3 regions of the Streptomyces sp. JK94 genome follow, and region 3 is predicted to be linked to each of the others. Evidence: riboswitches for the same ligand, from Rfam matches in the RefSeq annotation. Region 3 holds a riboswitch; each other region holds the start of a gene.

Region 1 (4,784 bases), on a different contig from region 3:
CGGGACGTTCTACGCCTTCCAGCACGAGGACGGGGTCGAGCCCGACCTGGTGTGCGTGGCCAAGGCCCTGTCGGGCGGTTACGTGCCGGTCGGGGCCACGCTGGGCAAGGACTGGATCTTCCAGAAGGTCTACTCCTCGATGGACCGCGTGCAGGTCCACTCGGCGAGCTTCGGGGCCAACGCGCAGGCCATGGCGGCCGGGCTCGCGGTGCTCTCGGTGATGGAGAACGAGGAGATCGTGGCGAACGCCGCCGCGGTCGGGGAACGGCTGAAGTCGCGGCTGGCGGAGCTGGTGGACCGCTATGAGCTGCTCGCCGACGTGCGGGGCCGGGGGCTGATGATCGGCATCGAGTTCGGCCGCCCCACGTCACTGAAGCTACGCAGCCGCTGGACGATGCTGCAGGCGGCGCGGAAGGGGCTGTTCGCCCAGATGGTGGTGGTGCCGCTGCTGCAGCGGCACCGGATCCTGACGCAGGTGTCCGGCGATCACCTGGAAGTGATCAAACTGATCCCGCCGCTGATCATCGACACCTCGGACGCGGACCGGTTCGTCGACGCCTTCACGGAGGTGATGGACGACGCGCACCACGGCGGTGGCCTGCTGTGGGACTTCGGCAAGAACCTGGTCAGGCAGGCGGTGGCCAACCGGTAGCGACGGCCGACGATCGTCTGCGCGTCGTGCGGGGCTCCTGTCCCGCCCGTCCCGCCCGTCCCGTCCTGCCCCTTCCGTCCGGTTCCCCGGCCTCCGGGATACGGCCTTTGCCTCAGAGGCAATACTCTTGCCGCAGGGGCAAGTTTCCGGCTGAATGGAGGCATGACCTCCCGCGAGACCGAACCACCGTCGCCTCCCGCGGCGGCGGACGCGGTGCCCGTCGTGGCGCCGCGGCTGCGTGACCTGCGGCGCGGGGCCGCCCTCACCCTGGAGGCGGCGGCCCGCGCCGCCGGGTTGTCGCCGGCCCACCTCTCCCGGCTGGAGACCGCACAGCGCCAGCCCTCGCTGCCGATGCTGCTCTCCCTCGCCCGTGTCTACGGCACGACCGTCTCGGAACTGCTCGGCGAGACCGCCGGGGGCCGGGACGCCGTCGTGCGTGCCGACGCCATGGAGCCGACGTTCGCGGGCGGCTGGACGTACTGGCAGGCCGGTGGCGCCGGCCGCGGTATGCAGGCCCTGCGGGTCCGTGTGCCGCACGGCACGCAGGGGGACATCGTGCGGGTGCACCCCGGCGAGGAGTGGCTCCACGTGCTGCGGGGCCGGCTGCGGCTGCGCCTCGGGGACACCGTGCACCGGCTCGGTCCGGGCGACAGCGCGCACTTCGACTCGCTGACCCCGCACCGGATCGCCGCCCGGGACGCCGACGGGGTCGAGCTCCTCTTCGTCCACACCCTGCTGCAGAGCCCGACGGCGGCGCTGTGCCTGGGGCCGGCCGCCGGGCCGGCCCACCCCGACCCGGGAGAGACGTCATGAACATGCAGGACAAGTTCCCGCGCGCCGTGTGGGTGCGGCTCTTCATCTACCTCGTCGTGGGGCACCTCTTCGCGGGTTTCATCTACCTGCTCTTCGAGGTGGGGGCCAACAGCAGGTGAGCGTACGCCTCAGTCGAGCATCCGCTCGCGCAGCCGCTCCCGGGTCGCCGGAGTGATCCGCAGCCCCTTCTCCAGGTAGGCGTCGACTCCTCCCCAGGTCTGCTCGACGGTCTCGAAGGCCGCCGCGAGGTACTCGGCGCGCGCGTCGAACAGGGGACTGAGCAGCTCCATGACCTCGGGGGAGTAGGCGGAGGCGGCGGAGCCGCTGCGGCGCACCTTGTAGCGGCGGTGCGTGGCGTTCGACTTCAGGTAGTCCTCGACGACGGCCTCACGCTCGACGCCGAGGGCGAGAAGGGTGATCGCGACCGACAGGCCCGCGCGGTCCTTGCCGGCCGCGCAGTGCATCAGGGCGGGGACGCTGTCCTCGGCGAGCGCGTGCAGCACCCGCGAGTGCTCCGCCGTGCGCTCCGTGATGATCAGGCGGTAGGAGCCGATCATGCGGTCGGCGGCCTTGCCGTCGGCCAGGATCGCGCGCAGCTGGTCCAGGTCGCCGTCGCGGACCATCTTCCAGAACTCGGCGCCGTCGGCCGGGTCGCTCAGCGGCAGGTTCACATTGCGTACGCCCGGCAGCTCGACGTCCGGGCCCTCGAGCTTCTGGTCGGCCGCGTTGCGGAAGTCGAAGATCGTGTGCAGGCCCAGCGAGGCCAGGAACGCGGCGTCCTCACCGGTGGCGTGCGCCAGGTGCCCGCTGCGGAACAGCACCCCCGGTCGCACCCGCCGTCCGTCCACGGTCGGCAGTCCGCCCACGTCACGGAAGTTGCGCACGCCGGCCAGCTCGGGTTCGGTCGACGGGACCTGCTGCGTCACGGGGACTCCTCCCACTCCGCCCCGTCGGCGCTGCTCGCCGACGGGCACCACTCGACGATACGGCACGGTCCGGGGCCCTCGGCGGCACGGACCTCCGACTCCGAGGCATCTGGGTCATCCGTCCGATATGGCGCCTTCGTTACAACTCGCCCTGGTGTAAGAGGCGCTGGCGGGACGGCGCGTGAGCAGCGTCATATCGGTGACGGTGCGTTGTCCGTCATGTTCACGTAATCCAACCGGTTTTCAAGGACGTTTGCCCGAAACGGAGCTTCGGGAATCGACGGAGGGTGACCGGTGATTCCCGTAAAGGACCGGTAGGAACACCCGTCCGCGGAACCCCTCGCTTGTCCGTGTGCGTCCTGGTCGCTTACGTTCACCACCGATCCGGGCGGACGCCTAATCCTGCCGCCGACCGGAGCCAGCACTCATCCACCACCCGTACACGGCAGGAGCGGGGGACCCACAGGTACAACTGCCTGTTCCGGTTCCCGGAACGGCTTGGGGTTAAGCCGCGTCTCGGCGCGGCCGGGCATCTCCAGCTCGCACCCGACAGCTCACCTCGCAGGCGCCGGAGAGGACATCACCATGCCCGCGAAGGGTAAGCACCGCCGTACCAGGACCATGCGCCTGACCCGCACCATCGCCGTCGCCGGAACCGGTGGCGCCGCGCTCGCGCTGCCGCTGATGGGCGCCGCCGGGGCCCACGCCGCTCCCGCGCAGTCCGTTTCCGAGCAGGCCGTGCGGTCCGCCGCGACGTCGGCCGAGAAGGCCGCCGGCACCGCGAAGAGCGAGCAGTCGCGGACGTACACCGTGCAGAGCGGTGACTACCTCTCGAAGATCGCCGACGACCAGGACGTCGACGGCGGCTGGAAGAAGCTCTACGCCGACAACCGCGAGGCCGTCGGTTCGGACCCGTCGCTGATCCACCCAGGGCTGAAGCTCGCGATCGGTGGACAGGCCGCCAAGTCGTCGGCCCCGTCCTCCTCCGCCGCCGAGGCCGAGAAGCCGGCCGCCGAGAAGGCCGCGCCGGCCGAGAAGTCCTCGGGCGACGCGAAGACCTCCTCCTCGGGCTCCTCAAGTTCCTCGGACTCCTCGGACTCCTCGAACACGAGCGCCCGGTCCGCCGGCACCAGCAGCGGCTACACGTCCCCCGTCCCCGGCGGCAGCGTCGGCACCCCGTACCACCAGACCGGCAGCATGTGGTCCAGCGGCTACCACACCGGCACGGACTTCGTCGTCCCGACCGGCACCTCGCTCAAGGCCGTCGGCGCGGGCACCGTCGTCTCCGCCGGCTGGGGCGGCGCGTACGGCAACCAGGTCGTCGTCCAGCTCGCCGACGGCTACTACGCCCAGTACGCCCACCTCTCCTCGCTCTCCGTCTCCGCGGGCCAGTCCGTGACGGCGGGCCAGCAGGTCGGCCTCTCGGGCGCCACCGGCAACGTGACCGGTCCGCACCTGCACTTCGAGATCCGCACCACCGCGGACTACGGCTCGGACGTGGACCCGATCGCCTACCTGCGTTCGCACGGCGTCTCCCTCTGACGAGGACGCTGGCGCGGCCTCGCGCCGCCGAAGGCCGGACCCCGATCCCCGGGTCCGGCCTTCGGCGCGTTCCGGCCCCGGGGAACGTCCCGGCCTTCGGCGTATTCCTGGATCGGCGAACACGTCGGGCGTGGTGTTTCTCACCGCCCGTCAACCCTTTCCTACGGTCGCGTAGGCCACATTCCAGGGTGAATCATGGGCCGATGTGGCAGACGATTCGAAGAGTGACAGCAGAGCAGTGATCGGGTCGTACGTGGCGGTGGGGGACAGCTTCACCGAAGGCGTCGGTGACCGGGGCCCCGACGGGTCGTTCGTCGGCTGGGCCGACCGGTTCGCCGTACTGCTGGCGGACCGGCGCCCCGAGGGCGACTTCACCTACACGAACCTCGCCGTACGCGGCAGGCTGCTCGACCGGATCGTGGCGGAGCAGGTGCCGCGAGCCGTCGAACTCGCGCCGGACCTGGTCTCGTTCTGCGCGGGCGGCAACGACATCATCCGGCCCGGCACCGACCCCGACGAGGTGGCCGAGCGGTTCGAGCGGGCGGTGGCCGCGCTGACCGCCGCGGCCGGCACCGTGCTCGTGACGACCGGCTTCGACACCCGCGGGGTGCCCGTCCTCAGGCGTCTGCGCGGCAAGATCGCCACGTACAACGGGCACGTGCGGGCCGTCGCCGACCGCTACGGCTGCCCCGTGCTCGACCTGTGGTCGCTCAGGACCGTGCAGGACCGCAGGGCCTGGGACGCCGACCGGCTGCACCTGTCACCGGAGGGACACACGCGCGTGGCGCTGCGCGCGGGCCAGGTCCTCGGCCTGCCCGTCCCGGCCGACCCGGACCAGCCCTGGCCGCCGC
Region 2 (4,784 bases), on a different contig from region 3:
CCCACCGGTTAGGGTCCATGCCGTGGCCACCTGTCCCCCGTACCCGACGCGTCCGCCCACACGTCCGCGTCCGCACTGGTGGCAGCACCCCTGGGTCCGCTACGGCGCGCTGGTCACCCTGCTCGCGCTCTCGGGTCTGGTGATCCTGGCCCTGGTGCGCGAACAGACCGGCACCCAGGGGTTCCTGGTGGGGCTCGGCCTCGCGGTCCTCCCCGTGCCCCTGCTCATCGCCGCGTTCCGCTGGCTGGACCGGGTCGAGCCCGGCCCCTGGCGGAACCTGCTGTTCTGCTTCGCCTGGGGCGCCTGCGCGGCGGCGCTGATCGCGATCGTCGCCAACAGCTTCGCGACGAGATGGATAGCGACCGCCACCGCGGACCCGTCCGGCGCGGACACCCTGGGAGCCACGGTGATAGCCCCGGTCGTCGAGGAGTCCGCCAAGGCCGCCGCCGTCCTCCTGGTCTTCGTCTTCCGCAGGCGCGACTTCAGCGGCATCGTCGACGGCGTGGTCACAGCCGGCGTCACCGCCACCGGGTTCGCCTTCACCGAGAACATCCTCTACCTGGGCAACGCCTTCGGCACCGACCAGCTCACCGGCGGCGGCATCGCGTCCGTCACCGCGGCGACCTTCTTCGTCCGCATCGTGATGTCGCCGTTCGCCCATCCGCTCTTCACCGTGCTCACCGGCATCGGCTTCGGCCTCGCCGCGCTCACCACGGGCCGCGACCGCCCACGCCGTGCCCTGCTCCCCCTGACCGGCCTGCTGCTCGCGATGGGCACGCACGCGCTGTGGAACGGTTCGGCCGCCTTCGGCGAGTACGGCTTCTTCGCCGTGTACGCGGCGTTCATGGTCCCGGCCTTCGGCCTGCTGACCTGGCTGGTGATCCGGGCCCGGCAACGCGAACTGCGCTCCGTGCGCACCGAGCTGCCCGTGTACGTCCTGGCCGGGTGGCTGTCGCCCGCGGAGCCGTACGCGCTCGGTTCGATGCGCGCCCGCCGCATCGCCCGCCGGCACGCCCGCCGGTACGCCGGGAAGGAGGCGGCACGGGCGGTGGCCCGGTACGAGGCGTACGCGACCTCGCTGGCGTTCCTGCGGCAACGGGGGCGCCGGGGCGGGGCGGGCGCCGACTTCGCCGTACGGGAGCGGGAGCTGCTGGAGGCCCTGTGGCACCGGCGCGGGGCGGCCCGCCCGGCCCTGGACCACGCGGCCCGGGCCACGGCACCGCCCGTGCCGCGCCCGCCCGGGTACGGCCCCGGCCCGTACCCCGGCCACGGCCCCTACGGCCACGCCCCCCTGGCTCCGGCGTGGTACCCCACCCCCCAGTACCTCCCGTACGCCCCGCCCGGCCCCTACCGGCCGTAGGCCTCCGCGTCCAGGGCGTCCTCGGCTGCCGACGACCGTCCTCGATGTTCAGGGCGGACGGACCCGGGTACTCGGAGGACCGGTCGGCCCCGGTGGCGAGGACGACGTCACCACGGCCGCCGTCGGCCCGCGGAGAAGTCGCGTCCCGCGTCAGCGAACGCGGCGGGTCCGCAGGGGCATGGAAGCGGGTGCGGCACGCGCGAACCGGCAGCCCTGACGTCGGGGGGTCGCCGTCAGGACCGCCGGGGGCCCTTGGGGCCGTGAAAGGGTCCGGTCAGGGGGTCAGGCCCTTGCTCTGCAGCCAGGCCATCGGGTCGATCCCGCCGCCGTCGGCGGTGTGGACCTCCATGTGGAGGTGGGCGCCCGTGACGTTGCCGGTGGCGCCGACGCGGCCGATGACGTCACCGGTGTTGACCTTCTGGCCGACGCTGACGCTGATGGACGACTGGTGGGCGTACCAGATCTCCGTGCCGTCGTCGAGGGTGAGCACCGTCTTGTAGCCGTACGAGCCCTCGTAGCCGGCGGACGTGATGGTGCCGCTGTGGACCGCCTTGAGCAGCGTGCCCGTGGGGGCGGCGAAGTCGAGGCCGGTGTGGTAGCCGGAGGACCAGTAGGCGCCGGCCTGGCCGAAGCTGGAGGAGATGGTGTACGAGGAGGTCGGCAGCGTGTACTGCTCGGCCAGCTTCGCGAGCCGCTCGGCCTCGGCCTTCTTCGCGGCCTCCTCCTCCGCCTTCTTCTTGGCGGCGGCGGCCTCGGCCTCGGCCTCCTTCTCCGCCTTGGCGGCTGCTTCCGCCGCCTTCTTCTCGGCGGCTGCCGCGGCCTCGGCCGCGGCCTTGGTCTCGACCTGGGCCTGCTGCTGCTCGGCCTGCGCCATGATCCGGGCCCGCAGCGTCTCACCGGCGTCGGTGGTGCCCTGCGCGGTGTCGGCGGTCGCGGTCGCGCCGATGCCGCTGAGCGGGGTGGCGGAGCCCTCGGGCTCCGGCTCCTCCTCGTCGGCGATGAGCGAACCGACGTTGGGCAGGTCCGGCATGGAGATCGAGACCGGCGGCTTGCCGGTCTGCGCGCTGGCCATGCCGCCCGCTCCGACGGCGGCTATGACACCGACGCCGAGGACGGTGGAGCTGCGGGCGAGTCCGCCGCGCTGCTTGGCCACGCGGTGCCGGCCACGGACGGGGCGGATGGATTCCGCGGTGGGATTCCACTCCTCCCAAGGGCCCTCTTCGGTGCGGTGACGGTCGTGACCGAAGGTGTCGGTGTCGTGCGTGCTCGGCACGAACGGGGCCTCGGGGGCAGGCCGGTTGGACGCCACGTGGGCGTACTCCTTTCCTTCCTTTCGCCTACCGGGTTAGCTGACGGGTTCGGAGCAGGAAGGTCTCCTACGCGCGTATACCCGCCGTGTCTCCACGGCGTCATACGCCCGATTCACCCCAATGTGGTGGTTCCCCGGTTCCCTTGCGGGATTCGGCGCGTGCGCACGGAGCCGCCTTCTGTGACGGCTGGGACGACCGCGCTGCGTTATCGAACGTTAATAGACGCGGGGCTCGGATTCCAAGCCGTTCCTCTTGATCGTTAACGGATCCGGCCGTGACGTACACCTCACGACCGGTGAAAACCGGGCGAGTTGACCCGCCCTCGGTATTCCCCTTCACGCCACGAGTTTCTGATGGTGTGTCAGTTGTTACGCGGAGGGGGGTCGTCACGTCACCGCTCGTGACAACGATCAAGGTCGTCGTCTCAGGGACGCCGTACGGCGAGCAGCGCCATGTCGTCCGCCATCCCGCCCCCGGAGTGCCGGCGCACGTCCTCGGCCAGGGCGTCGAGCAGTTCCCCCGGATGCCGGAAGGCGCAGCCGGCCAGCCGCTCCTGCGGATCGTAGAACTCGCCCCGGGCGTCCCGGGCTTCCGACAGTCCGTCGGTGTACAGCAGCAGGGTGGCCCCGCCGGGGAAGACGTCCTCCTGCGCCCGGTCGGGCCACACGCCCAGCTCGCCCATGCCGAGCGGCAGCGCCGACTCCCGGGCGGGCAGCGGGCGCAGGGTGCCGTCGGCGTACAGCAGCAGCGGGGGCGGGTGACCGCGGTTGACGATGCGGACGACCCCGTCGCCGTGCGGGAGTTCGGCGAGTACGGCGGTGGTGAACCCCTCGAAGGCGTCCAGCCCGCCGCGCCGGGTGCCCTCGCGCGCCAGCGCCCGCTCCAGGCGCTGTGCCACCGCTTCCAGGCTCGCCTCCTGCTCGGCGGCCTCCCGGAAGGCGCCGATCACGACGGCGACGGCGGCCACCGCGCCCATGCCCTTGCCGCGCACGTCCCCGACGATGAGCCGCACGCCCCGTGAGCTGTCCTGCACCGCGTACAGGTCGCCGCCGATGAAGGCGTCCGCCTGCGCGGCCTCGTAGCAGGCGGCGATCTCGAAGCCGCCGATCCGGTCGGCGGGCTCGGGCAGCACGGCGCGCTGGGCGGCCTCGGCGATCTCGCGGACGGTGACGAGGCGCTCCCCGGTGCGGCGGACGAAGGCGTTGACGAGGACGGCGAGTGCGGCGACCGTCGCGATGGTGATCAGTTCGGTGAGGGAGTCCACGTAGTGGGCGACGCCCTTGCTCAGTTGCAGCCCGACGACGGCGGCGACCACGGCGACACCGGTGAGCGCCGTACCGCGCCGTGAGTAGACCGGGGCGGCGACCAGGGGCGCGGCCGTGTAGAGGGGACCGGCCGTGAAGTACCTCGGGGTGAAGATGTCGTACAGGACGGCGACGACGATCAGCAGCACGGGGAGCAGGCGCACCAGGGTCCGCCCGTACGGTATCCGCCGCCGGCGCCCGGTCCCGGTGGACGGCGCCGGCTGCGCCCGGTGTCCGAGGCCCGGGTCGGGCACGGGATCGCCGGGGAGCCGGCCGCCGGCCCTGGCGTACGCTCCCTCGTCGTCCACGTCACCTGGCCGCACCACTCGTCTCCCGCCACCCCGAACGTCCGCGCCGTTTGTCGTCCCGCCTCCAGGTTTCCCGGAGCGGGGGCGGGCGGCGAGCCGTGAGGGCCGACCGGGTGAACGCACCGAAGGCCGGAATCCTCAAGGATTCCGGCCTTCGGTCTTCAGTAGCGGGGACAGGATTTGAACCTGCGACCTCTGGGTTATGAGCCCAGCGAGCTACCGAGCTGCTCCACCCCGCGCCGTTGTGTCTCCACTGTACGTCATCCGGGGGGCTGAATGCACATCCGTGTCCCGCTACCCCTCCAGATGGCGGTTCGGCGCCTTCGCCCGCTGCTCGTACTCGGGCAGTACGACGACGACGGCGCCCCCGGCGGCGAGCACTCCGCTGCCGTCCGCCCCCGGCACGAAGGTGTCCGGCTCCCGCCAGGCCGTGACCACGCGCCGTACCCCGGCGTCGAGGATCAGCCGGGCGCAGGGCGCGGGCCGGGAGGCGCGGCGGGCG
Region 3 (4,784 bases):
CTCGCCCTCACCGCCGTGCAGCGGGTGCTGGAGGTGACGGCCGAGGAGGTCCAGGAGATCGCCAAGGCCCGCCTGCGCCCCGACAACCGCGCGGTGCTCGTCTACGAGCCCACCGCACCCGCCGACGCGACCGCCGCCGGCCCGGACGACGCCACCGACGAGAACGAGGAGGCGGCCAAGTGACCGAGCTCGCCACCATGGAATTCCACCAGCAGCCGCAGGCCGGCGAGCCCAGGCCGTGGGCGTTCCCGGCACCGGAGCGCGGCAGCCTCGGCAACGGCCTGACCGTGCTGCGCTGCCACCGCCCCGGCCAGCAGGTCGTCGCCGTAGAGGTGCTGCTCGACGCGCCCCTGGACGCCGAGCCCGCCGGTCTCGACGGTGTCGCCACGATCATGGCGAGGGCCTTCTCCGAGGGCACCGACAAGCACTCCGCCGAGGACTTCGCCGCCGAGCTGGAGCGCTGCGGCGCCACGTTGGACGCGCATGCCGACCACCCCGGCGTCCGGCTGAGCCTGGAGGTGCCCGTCTCGCGTCTCGCCAAGGCCCTCGGCCTGGTCGCCGACGCCCTCAGGGCGCCCGCGTTCGCGGACGGCGAGGTGGAACGGCTGGTCCGCAACCGGCTCGACGAGATCCCGCACGAGCTGGCCAACCCCGCCCGTCGTGCCGCCAAGGAGCTCTCCAAGGAGCTGTTCCCGGCCGGGACGCGCATGTCGCGCCCCCGCCAGGGCACCGAGGAGACGGTCGCGAACATCGACTCCGCGGCCGTGCGCGCCTTCTACGAGAAGCACGTCCGGCCCGCCACGGCCACCGCCGTGGTCGTCGGGGACCTCACCGGTGTGGACCTCGACGCGCTGCTCGGCGAGACGCTGGGCGCGTGGACCGGCTCCGCCGCCGAGCCGCGCCCCGTGCCCCCGGTGACCGCCGACGACAGGGGACGGGTGGTCATCGTGGACCGCCCCGGCGCCGTCCAGACCCAGCTGCTGATCGGCCGCACCGGCTCCGACCGGCACGACCGCGTGTGGCCCGCTCAGGTGCTCGGCACCTACTGCCTCGGCGGCACCCTCACCTCGCGTCTGGACCGCGTCCTGCGCGAGGAGAAGGGCTACACCTACGGCGTACGGGCGTTCGGTCAGGTCCTGCGCTCCGCGCCCGACGGTACGGGCGCCGCCATGCTCGCCATCAGCGGCTCCGTCGACACCCCCAACACCGGCCCCGCCCTGGAGGACCTGTGGACGGTGCTGCGCAAGCTCGCGGAGGGGGGACTCACCGACGCCGAGCGCGATGTCGCCGTGCAGAACCTGGTCGGCGTGGCGCCGCTGAAGTACGAGACGGCGGCGGCCGTCGCGAGCACGCTGGCCGACCAGGTCGAACAGCACCTGCCCGACGACTACCAGGCCGCGCTCTACCGCCAACTCGCCGCGACGGGCACCGTGGAGGCGACGGCGGCGGTCGTGAACGCCTTCCCGGTGGACCGTCTGGTGACGATCCTCGTCGGCGACGCGGCGCAGATCAGGGAGCCCGTCGAGGCCCTCGGCATCGGTGAAGTCACCGTGGTGGCGGCCGAATAGCGGCACGCGCGCGTGGCGGTCCTGGTGAACCAGCGTCACCAGGGCCGCTTCTTTGTCCGAATTGAGGGAGAGGCTACCTGTCTGCCCTGTGGCATGCGCTACAAAAGACCGGTTGCGTTTGAGCTTCGAAGACAACCGCGTTTAGCGTCTTCCGGGCTGTTCGTCAGGCAGTGCGCCGCACCCGCGGCACCGGACAGTCATCGCCGAGTCCCCGTACGGCGCGAGCCAGGGGAGCCGGGGACCCACCGTAGTCCCTGGGGTGAATCGGGCGCCCGCGCGTGCAGCGAGGGGGTCCGTAGGAGACCTTCCACCTCCGAACCCGTCAGCTAACCCGGTAGGCGAGAGGGAAGGAAAGGACCAGCCTCTACATGGCGTTCACGCGCGCCACCGGGAAGCACCGCCGCCCCGGCCGGATGCACCGCACCACCACCCGCGCGGCGGGTGTCGCCGCCCTCGCCACCACCGGCGTCGTCGGCACCCTCGCGGCTCCGGCGCTCGCCGCCGAGCCCGAGGCCGAGCAGACCGGGCTCACCCCCGTCATCAGCATCGGCGACTCCGTGGCGGACGAGATCGACGCCCAGGCCGCCGCGCAGAAGCAGGCCGCGCTGGACGCCGCCGCCCGCGCGGCGGCCCAGGAAGCCGCACGCGAGCGGGCTGCCGAGGCGGCCGAGGAGGCGCGTGAGGCCAAGGAGCGTGCCGCACGCGAGGCGGAGCGCGAGCGCCTCAACACCTTCGTGTCGCCGATCACCGCCTCCTACGTCTCCACCGCCTACCGGGCCGGCAGCTCCTTGTGGTCGTCCGGCAGCCACACCGGCATCGACTTCCACGCCTCCAGCGGCACCTCCGTGCACTCGGTCGGCGTCGGCACCGTCGTCGAGGCCGGCTGGGGCGGGGCGTACGGCAACCAGGTCGTGATCAGGATGCACGACGGCACGTACACGCAGTACGGCCACCTGTCGTCCATCGGCGTCTCGGTCGGTCAGGCGGTCGAGCCCGGGCAGCAGATCGGCCTCTCCGGCGCCACCGGCAACGTCACCGGGCCGCACCTGCACTTCGAGGCCCGTACGAGCCCCGAGTACGGCTCGGACATGGACCCCGTCGCCTACCTCCGCTCCCACGGCGTGAACGTCTGACGGCGGACGGTACGGCATCCGAAAGCCCCGGCTCCCCGAGCCGGGGCTTTCGCATTTCCACCACCGGTCCCGGCGGGGCCGCTGTCCAAAAAGTATCCATGAAATCCCCCTCCCCGTCGGAATATCCGCTGTACTGGCCTAGAGTCGCTGAACACACGTCAATCGTCGACGTTTCACGGGGATAAAGGCGGAGGTCGGGCATGCGTATTCCGGCGCACTCGGTGTGCACGGCGATCCGGGACGACATCGTTTCCGGTGTCCACGGGCGCGGCAGCCGCCTCACCGAGGAACTCCTGGCCCGCCGCTACGGCGTCTCCCGCGTCCCCGTCCGCGAGGCCCTGCGCACACTGGAGGCCGAGGGGTTCGTGGTCACCCGGCGGCACGCGGGCGCGTGCGTCGCGGAACCGACCGAGCAGGAGGCGGCCGACCTGCTGGAGACCCGCATGCTCCTCGAACCCCTCGGTGCCTCCCGCGCCGCCCGGCGCCACACCGAGGCCCACCTCAAGGTCCTGCGCGGGCTGGTGCGGCTGGGGCAGGAACGCGCCAGGCAGGGGGGCGGCGAGGACCTGCGTTCGCTGGGCGGATGGTTCCACGAGACCCTCGCCCAGACCGCCGGCAGTCCCTCCCTGGCGGCGCTGCTGACCCAGTTGCGGCACAAGATCGCCTGGATGTACGTCGTGCAGGCTCCGGCCGACCCGGTGGGGTGCTGGGCGGAGCACGGCGCCATCGTCGACGCGGTGGCCCGGGGTGACGGCGAGCGAGCGCGGGCGCTCATGACGCTGCACATCGAGCGGTCGGCGCCGGCGCACCGGCTGCGCTTCGCCTCCGGCGGTGAACGGGCGGAGCGTGTGAGGAACCCGCAACGTGCCGTAAACATGCCGAGCCTGCGGCATTAACACGTGCGCCGTATACAAGGACAGGGGAATTGGGAGGGCTGTTTTCCGCTGCCCGTGAAAGGCGAATGGATTACCGGGGAAAAGTGAAACGAAAGGCCCGCCCGGTGTCCGGGCGGGCCTTTCCGGTGGTGCCGTCGGTCAGACGGTCTCGGGAAGCTCCTCGAGACCGTCGGAGACCAGCTTCGCCAGCCGGTCCAGGGCGGCGTCCGCGCCCTCGGCGTCGGAGGCGAGCACGATCTCCTCGCCACCCTGGGCGCCGAGGCCCAGGACGGCCAGCATGGAGGCCGCGTTGACGGGCGAACCGTCGGCCTTGGCGATCGTGACCGGGACGCCTGTGGCCGTGGCGGCTCGGACGAAGATGGAGGCGGGGCGGGCGTGGAGACCCTCGGCCCAGCCGACGTTGACGCGGCGCTCAGCCATGTGATGCTGCCCTTCAGGTGTTCAGGGGGGTCTGATGTTGTCTAGACCACTCTTGTCTAGACCAGTTTCCCACATCGTGAAGCGTGCCGGGACGGCTGTGCGCCGCCCCGTGTGGCCGTCGGACCGCGGCCTCGGCCCGACCTTCCGTCCTCCACAGACTGCCCCGCGCCGCTGTCGTACGCGAGCCGTACTCTGGGGCCCATGCAGACCTCGTCGGACCGGCACGAGTACCCCGCCCACTGGGAAGCCGACGTGGTGCTGCGCGACGGCGGCACCGCGCGCGTCCGCCCCATCACCGTTGATGACGCCGAGCGCCTGGTCAGCTTCTACGAGCAGGTCTCCGACGAGTCGAAGTACTACCGCTTCTTCGCGCCGTACCCTCGCCTGTCCGCCAAGGACGTCCACCGCTTCACGCACCACGACTTTGTGGACCGGGTGGGACTCGCGGCCACCATCGGCGGCGAGTTCGTCGCCACCGTACGCTACGACCGGATCGGCACCGGCGGGACACCCGCTCCCGCACCGGCGGACGAGGCCGAGGTCGCCTTCCTCGTCCAGGACGCCCACCAGGGACGCGGCGTCGCCTCGGCGCTCCTGGAGCACATCGCCGCCGTCGCCCGCGAGCGCGGCATCCGCCGCTTCGCCGCCGAGGTGCTGCCCGCCAACACCAAGATGATCAAGGTCTTCATGGACGCCGGGTACACCCAGAAGCGCAGCTTCGAGGACGGCGTGGTCCGCCTCGAGTTCGACCTCGAACCCACCGACCG

What was found. A riboswitch is a leader RNA that binds a small molecule or an ion and turns the genes downstream of it on or off. The one in region 3 is predicted to bind cyclic di-AMP.
Region 1: another riboswitch for cyclic di-AMP. It lies ahead of ACVV2G_RS24335 (M23 family metallopeptidase); the one in region 3 lies ahead of ACVV2G_RS23250 (M23 family metallopeptidase).
Region 2: another riboswitch for cyclic di-AMP. It lies ahead of ACVV2G_RS06645 (M23 family metallopeptidase); the one in region 3 lies ahead of ACVV2G_RS23250 (M23 family metallopeptidase).

Annotation. Positions count from the first base shown of each region.
Region 1 is NZ_JBSICH010000029.1:21,154-25,937, forward strand. Features, by position in the region: gene ACVV2G_RS24315 (aspartate aminotransferase family protein) at 1-652, shown strand, start outside; gene ACVV2G_RS24320 (helix-turn-helix domain-containing protein) at 815-1,465, shown strand; gene ACVV2G_RS24325 (DUF6126 family protein) at 1,462-1,584, shown strand; gene ACVV2G_RS24330 (tyrosine-protein phosphatase) at 1,594-2,391, opposite strand; cyclic di-AMP (ydaO/yuaA leader) riboswitch at 2,815-2,974, shown strand; gene ACVV2G_RS24335 (M23 family metallopeptidase) at 2,977-3,933, shown strand; gene ACVV2G_RS24340 (SGNH/GDSL hydrolase family protein) at 4,172-4,784, shown strand, end outside.
Region 2 is NZ_JBSICH010000007.1:16,090-20,873, forward strand. Features, by position in the region: gene trmB (tRNA (guanosine(46)-N7)-methyltransferase TrmB) at 1-12, shown strand, start outside; gene ACVV2G_RS06640 (PrsW family intramembrane metalloprotease) at 23-1,360, shown strand; gene ACVV2G_RS06645 (M23 family metallopeptidase) at 1,635-2,669, opposite strand; cyclic di-AMP (ydaO/yuaA leader) riboswitch at 2,680-2,837, opposite strand; gene ACVV2G_RS06650 (PP2C family protein-serine/threonine phosphatase) at 3,095-4,282, opposite strand; tRNA gene ACVV2G_RS06655 (tRNA-Met) at 4,448-4,521, opposite strand; gene ACVV2G_RS06660 (dihydrofolate reductase family protein) at 4,577-4,784, opposite strand, start outside.
Region 3 is NZ_JBSICH010000026.1:109,406-114,189, forward strand. Features, by position in the region: gene ACVV2G_RS23240 (M16 family metallopeptidase) at 1-183, shown strand, start outside; gene ACVV2G_RS23245 (M16 family metallopeptidase) at 180-1,568, shown strand; cyclic di-AMP (ydaO/yuaA leader) riboswitch at 1,760-1,924, shown strand; gene ACVV2G_RS23250 (M23 family metallopeptidase) at 1,937-2,701, shown strand; gene ACVV2G_RS23255 (GntR family transcriptional regulator) at 2,902-3,597, shown strand; gene ACVV2G_RS23260 (HPr family phosphocarrier protein) at 3,736-4,017, opposite strand; gene ACVV2G_RS23265 (bifunctional acetate--CoA ligase family protein/GNAT family N-acetyltransferase) at 4,219-4,784, shown strand, end outside.